DNA from 3 places in the Tatumella ptyseos genome. Region 3 is predicted to be linked to each of the others. Evidence: predicted binding sites of a transcription regulator. Region 3 holds the regulator's gene; each other region holds the start of a gene.

Region 1 (2,276 bases), 910 kb from region 3:
GTCGGCCTGGATTCAGACGTAATTCATCCACTTTCAACGTAGGGGAGTTACTTTCTTGTACTTGTTGCTGCTCACTCCAATTTGAACGACGAAGTATGGCGCGGATTCGCGCAACGAGCTCACGATCGTTAAAGGGTTTTGGCAGGTAATCGTCGGCACCCAGTTCTAAGCCGAGAACACGATCCAGCTCACTTCCTCTAGCGGTAAGCATGATGACAGGCGTTTGATGTTGTTGGCGTAATTCTTTTAATGTATCGAGCCCATTTTTTTTCGGCATCATAACATCTAAAAGTAATAGATCGATGCTGCTGTCCATCAAGGATAACGCTTGCTCACCATCACCCGCGACGGTGACATCAAAGCCTTCCATTTCTAGTAATTCTTTTAACAGTGACGTTAGTTCACGGTCATCATCAACGAGTAAAATTTTATTCATGATCTCTCCTCTTCGGCAGCAAAAATACCTTGTTCCATGGCAACGTGTTTATCACTTTACTTAGTTTTACACCCCCTGACGGATGTTTGCAGCAACTCGCTTAGACTACCCCCCAATGCTTCAAACGACAACTGCTATGAGGAACAGTGAAATGCGTCATCTTTGTGCTATCGCGATATCCTCTTTATTTATTGTCTCTACAGGGTTCGCTCAAGAGGTCGAAACACCTCTTAAAGATAAGATACACCAACCTTGCACAATGAATGATAGCCTGACGCAACGCATTCAATCACATATGTTCGATGGTATTGAACTGAGTGAATCACAACGGCAACGAATGCGCGATTTAACTGATCAATTCCGTTTTCGACATTCAACTACTGAGATTGGTGATTTGAAAGCGATGCAGCAGTTGACTCTATCCCAAAATTTTGATGAAACAGCTGTTCGTAACCAAGCGCAAAAAATAGCGGACCAGCAAGTTAAGTTTCAAGTCGAGATGGCTCACGTACGTAATCAAATTTACGGACTGTTGACGCCAGACCAAAAAAAGCAAGTACAGCAGAATTACGAATATCGCATTGATCAATTATGCGATATCAATGAATTACAGTGAACACATTGTGTTGGCTGTATGGTAGTACCAGTAGTATGTCATACCTTTTTCCTTGCCATAGACACCATCCCTGTCTTCCCCCTCAGTAATGAGGGGTTTTTTTTATCATTTGCATCACCAACTGTCTCTTTGACCATCCTTTCTATAAACTTATTGGCGACCTCTTAAGAGTAATTCCAGCCAAAAATTCTCACTCGAATGTGGCTGTCATATTTCTGTCATAAAAATGACATCTTCGTGTCATTCAATTGACCTAATTTAACGGCAACACCCCTTAGGTTGTAATTGAATCGGTCTTTTGGAGAGAGTATGAAATTCAAGCGTAAGATGGCGACTCACCTCACAGCAGTTACCTTAGCATTGACTACCGTTTCGGCATTTGCCGCAACTGATCTCACTGGCGCTGGTGGTACTTTCCCTGCACCGGTCTACTCTCGTTGGGCTGCAGATTATTACAAAGCCAACGGCAGTAAAGTGAACTATCAAGGAATCGGCTCGTCTGGAGGCGTTAAACAGATTATCGCTAAAACCGTCGATTTTGGCGCTTCTGATGCCCCAATGAGTGCAGCCGATTTAGAGAAAAATGGACTTTTCCAATTTCCTACAGTAATTGGTGGCGTAGTCCTTGCCGTTAACTTACCTGGGATTAAACCTGGCCAGTTAATTCTAGATGGTAAAACAACCGGAGATATTTATTTAGGTAAAATCACGCGTTGGAACGATCCTGAAATTGCCGCGCTAAATCCAGGACTGAAATTACCTGCGACAAATATTAATGTTGTTCGTCGAGCTGATGGATCGGGAACCTCTTTTGTATTCACGAGTTATTTAGCGAAAGTGAATCAAGAGTGGAATACTAAAATTGGTAAAGGTAATACCGTTAATTGGCCAGTTGGTCTGGGCGGTAAAGGTAATGATGGTGTGGCAGCCTTTGTTCAGCGTCTACCAGGCTCCATTGGTTATGTCGAATACGCCTACGCCAAGCAAAATAATCTAACCTTTACCAAATTGGTCGATGCCGCAGGCAAAGCTATTGCGCCTAATGAGCAATCATTTAGCGATGCGGCGAAAGGAGCAAATTGGCAGCAGAGTTTTGCACAAGACCTGACTTATCAAGCCGGAGAAAATGCTTGGCCTATCTCCTCAACCACCTACGTCTTAGTCTACAAAAAACCGGCTAATGCGGATAAAGCGAAAGCGGTTTTACAGTTTTTTGATTATGGT
Region 2 (2,276 bases), 870 kb from region 3:
GCTGTCGTAACCGGTAAATAGCCGGTTTTTTGGTGCCACTCTGCGGCGATATCGGGCTGGGTCAAAAACTTAAGAAATTCTGCTACCCCTTGATAAACCTCTGGGGTTTGGCCTTTCGTCACCCATAAGCTCGCGCCGCCGATGATGGCGTTTTGGGGGGCATGAGGCGTTCCTTGTTGGTAAGGCATCGGCGCAACACCATAATCAAATTTCGCGGCATGTTTAATATCAGCCAATGAGCCAGAAGAGGCCGTGATCATGGCACAGTCTCCTGAATAAAATGCTTTCGTCGGCTCATCCGTTCTTCCGAGATAACTAAAAGTTCCAGCCTTCTTCATACGGGCCAATTGTTCGATATGATGCACTTGTAAAGGTCCATTGAAGAGCAGTCGCGCATCCGTACTATCGAAGCCATTATTCGCGGTGGCAACCGGTAACCCATTCCATGCACTGAATTCTTCCAACTGGATCCAGCCTTGCCACCCACTGCTGTAGCTGCATGCTTGTCCAGCTTTCTTTAATGCTATGGCATCAGCCTCAAGCTCTTGCCATGTCGAAGGAGCTTTATTGGGATCGAGTCCGGCACGCTTAAAAGCCTCTTTGTTGAAATATAAAATAGGGGTCGAGCTATTGAAGGGCGCTGCAACCATATGGCCTGTTTTGGCGTCAGAGTAATAACTGACTATTGAGGGGACAAATTGCTGTTCATCTAACACGACTTTGGTTTGTTGGAATAATTGCCAAACAGGAACGATAGCATGGGAAGCCATCATGGTGGCGGTACCCACTTCATACACTTGCAATAAGGCAGGCGCATGGCCGGCACGAATAGCAGCTATGCCCGATGCCAAGCTTTGTGAATAGTCACCTTTATAGACTGGCGAAATGTGGTACTGGCTGTGTGTTTGGTTAAATCGCTGCGCAAGGCTATCGACCTCAGCCCCTAGTTCTCCTTCCATCGAGTGCCAGAAGGGAATGTCTACCGAGGCATTCGCGCAAGGGATAAAAGTGGCGAAACACAGCGCAAAAAGAGAATGGCGTATAGTCGTTGGTAACATAGTGATATCCCAATAGATGCAATAAACGATGACAAATATTGGTCATAACCATGACAGTGGAGCGTGACAGAAAAAGGACAGATTAAAGGCAGTTTTATGACAGTAAAGTTTTTAACGCATAAAAAAGGAGATGACTGAGCATCTCCTTTAATCATAAGGTTATATCACTACGCTTCGATAGCAACACGTAGCTTTTTCATGGCATTTTTTTCAAGTTGGCGAACACGCTCTGCCGACACCCCGTACTGATCAGCTAACTCTTGTAGGGTGATCTTATTGTCGTCGTCCAACCAGCGAGCACGGATGATGTTTTGACTCCGCTCATCAAGCGTCATCATCGCATCACTGAGCTTATCTGCTGCGTGCGAATCCCAGTTATCTTCCTCAATACCATCGGCAAAGTCTGAGGTTTTATCTTGAAGATATAACACTGGCGCTTGCGACTTACCTTCTGCATTATCATCGTCAGAAGTGAGGTCGAAGGTCATATCTTGGGCCGCCATCCGAGATTCCATCTCACGCACATCTTTACTGCTTACCCCTAACTCACGTGCGACCATTTCAACTTCATCTTGGTTAAACCAACCGAGACGTTGTTTGGTTTTACGCAGATTAAAGAATAACTTACGTTGTGCTTTGGTGGTCGCCACTTTAACAATACGCCAGTTACGTAACACGTACTCGTGGATTTCCGCTTTAATCCAGTGCACGGCGAAGGACACCAACCTTACGCCAACTTCTGGATTGAAGCGACGTACTGCCTTCATTAGACCGATATTACCTTCTTGGATAAGGTCAGCTTGAGGCAGACCGTAACCAGAATAGTTACGAGCAATGTGAACCACAAACCGCAGATGTGACAGGATCAGCTTTTTCGCTGCATCCAGATCAGACTGGTAATGCAGCCGTTCTGCTAATGCTTTTTCCTCTTCGGCCGACAGCATCGGACAGCCGTTGGCAGCTCGGACGTAAGCATCGAGATTACCTAAAGGAGCAATAGCTAAAGCTTGCATTTCGTTGGTCATTCAAACCCTCTCAATTAATTATGCTGTTCATCCTTAAACAGACTAATAACCTAACGCTAGTATTGATTGCGTCACCCTAAACAACTGGTGCTATAAGGTTAGAACACAAACTTATCCACAGGTTCATTTTTTTATGTGAATAATTTATTCTAGCATTTTTCCCTTTAATGCCGAAAAGGTCGGCCTGATAACA
Region 3 (2,276 bases):
GTTAAGCTTTGATCTACGTCGTAAACCAACTGGTGACGTCCATCGCTAAGTGCGATGGCATCCTGATAAACCTGCTCGAGAAGTCGGGGAATATCGATATGTTGGCGCATCTCATAAGCGGGGGTTGCTTCGATTCTTGAAAGGGTCAGAAGTTGTTTGACCAATTCAGCCATACGATGCGTTTGCGCTTGCATCGAGGCAAGTGCCTTTTGCTGGCTTGCCGGCGGCATTGCCCCCCCTTCAAGCATCTCCAGATAGCCTTGGAGTACAGTGAGTGGGGTTCGTAACTCATGACTGACATTGGCAAAAAAATTTCGACGCATATTTTCGAGTTGATGAATTTGACTCACGTCCCTGCCAACAATCAACCATTGTTGATCGCTATAAGGCATCACTCTGAACTCTACCTGTTGACCATTATTCAAGCTTTGTACTAAGGGATGTGTAAATTGCCGTTGCTGCAAATAGCGCGTGAATTCAGGATAACGTAAGAGGTTTTGAATATTTTGACCATTATCTTCGGGCCAGCGTAATCCAAGTAAGTGTTGTGCTAAGCCGTTGCACCAAAAAATATTCCCCTCTTCCGTGACCAAGACTAGGGCATCAGGAAGTGATTCGGCTCCGCTTCGAAACCGCTGAATTAAGGAACGTAATTCACTGCGCCGGCGCTTGTTGCGCTGTTGCATCAAGAGGAGACCATAGAAGAGCGGTTCCCAACTGCCACGCCCCGATGGTGGAGTCATACTTCGATCCATCCAAAGCCAATGCGAGAGACGTAGAAGTTGCTTAAAATGCCACCCGAGAAGCCCCAAAAGCCCAATGATTATTGCAATGGCGGGTTGATGAAAAAAAAATCCGATGACCGAGGCTACAATAAGAACAAGACATAGCTCAAGCAAAAGTGTTTTGAGTGATAATTTATCAAGCACCGCATCATCCTTTAATAGCGTATCGAAAAACGATAACCTGCGCCGCGTACCGTTTGGATCATTTTTTCATAACCTGAAGCTTCCAGCGCTTTACGTAAGCGTCGTATATGAACATCTACGGTTCGATCTTCCACATAGACGTTTGTCCCCCAGACCTGATTCAATAGATGTTCGCGGGTATAGACTTTTTCGGGATGGGACATAAAGAAGTGTAACAGGCGGTATTCTGTCGGCCCCATATCAACTGGCATTTCACCTACCATCACGCGATGTGAACTCGGGTCTAAAACCAGTCCTTGAATATCAATAACCTCATCTTCAGGCATGGGTGAGGTCCGGCGAATAATCGCTTTGATTCGTGCGATCAACTCTTTTGGGGAAAAAGGCTTAAGCATGTAATCATCGGCTCCGGCATCAAGTCCACGAACGCGATCTTCTTCCTCCCCTTTCGCCGTCAGCATGAGCACGGGGATATCTCGGGTTAAGGCTTCTTTCTTTAGATGCCGAATATAATTAATACCACTGCCACCTGGTAACATCCAATCCAGCAAGATTAAATCTGGCCAAGGCTCTATTAATTGTCGGAGAGCACGATCATAGTCTTCTGCTTCGATTACCTCATAACCATTCTGTTCAAGTACAAAACAAATCATTTCGCGAATGGGGGCTTCATCTTCTACTACTAAGATCCGCTTGGCCATTTTATCTCCAAAATTAACCACTTACTTAGATATGCTCGCCATTATCTGTCAGTTTTATTACAGTTTTATGAATAACGATAGTAACTAATCATCTTCCCTTAATGATTGCAAGTTTGTCCTGAGGTGTTTTTTTGCCTTATCTGTAAAGGCTATACTCCTGCCTTTAAACCTTAAAAAGCGAAGCCTGATGAAAATAGTTCATACCTCAGATTGGCATTTGGGCCAGTTCTTTTATGCTCGAAGTCGTGCAGCAGAACATCAGGCTTTTTTTCACTGGCTGAAGAGGTTAGTCATCGACCAAGAGGTTGATGCCATCATAGTGGCGGGTGATATTTTTGATACAGCCACCCCAGCAAGTTATGCCCGAGAACTCTTAAACCAATTTATTGTGTCCCTGCAAGAAACCGGCTGTCAGCTCTATCTTTTAGCAGGTAACCATGATTCAGTCGCTACGCTCAATGAATCAAGAGAACTCGTTGCCTGCCTTAATACCCATATTATTACGGGTCCGGATGAGCAAGGTGGCTCACCTCTCTTTCCTTTGAAAGAGAGAAACGGGAATATTGCGGCAATTCTCTGTGCCATTCCTTATTTACGCCCGCGTGATATTCAACTGAGCCAAGCCGGACTTTCAGGCAAAGAGAAA

The links. Region 3 encodes PhoB, which activates phosphate uptake and scavenging genes when phosphate is short. Its sites were predicted from a motif close to CTGTCATAAAACTGNCNNAT; they were not measured.
Region 1: the regulator PhoB is predicted to act here: its motif matches at 1,268-1,287, upstream of pstS (phosphate ABC transporter substrate-binding protein PstS).
Region 2: the regulator PhoB is predicted to act here: its motif matches at 1,142-1,161, upstream of ugpB (sn-glycerol-3-phosphate ABC transporter substrate-binding protein UgpB).

What each region holds. Positions count from the first base shown of each region.
Region 1 covers NZ_CP130649.1:3,196,497-3,198,772, forward strand. The annotation lists gene cpxR (envelope stress response regulator transcription factor CpxR) at 1-436, opposite strand, end outside; gene cpxP (cell-envelope stress modulator CpxP) at 588-1,052, shown strand; gene pstS (phosphate ABC transporter substrate-binding protein PstS) at 1,362-2,276, shown strand, end outside.
Region 2 covers NZ_CP130649.1:25,349-27,624, reverse strand. The annotation lists gene ugpB (sn-glycerol-3-phosphate ABC transporter substrate-binding protein UgpB) at 1-1,058, opposite strand, end outside; gene rpoH (RNA polymerase sigma factor RpoH) at 1,226-2,083, opposite strand.
Region 3 covers NZ_CP130649.1:894,200-896,475, reverse strand. The annotation lists gene phoR (phosphate regulon sensor histidine kinase PhoR) at 1-929, opposite strand, end outside; gene phoB (phosphate regulon transcriptional regulator PhoB) at 941-1,630, opposite strand; gene sbcD (exonuclease subunit SbcD) at 1,818-2,276, shown strand, end outside.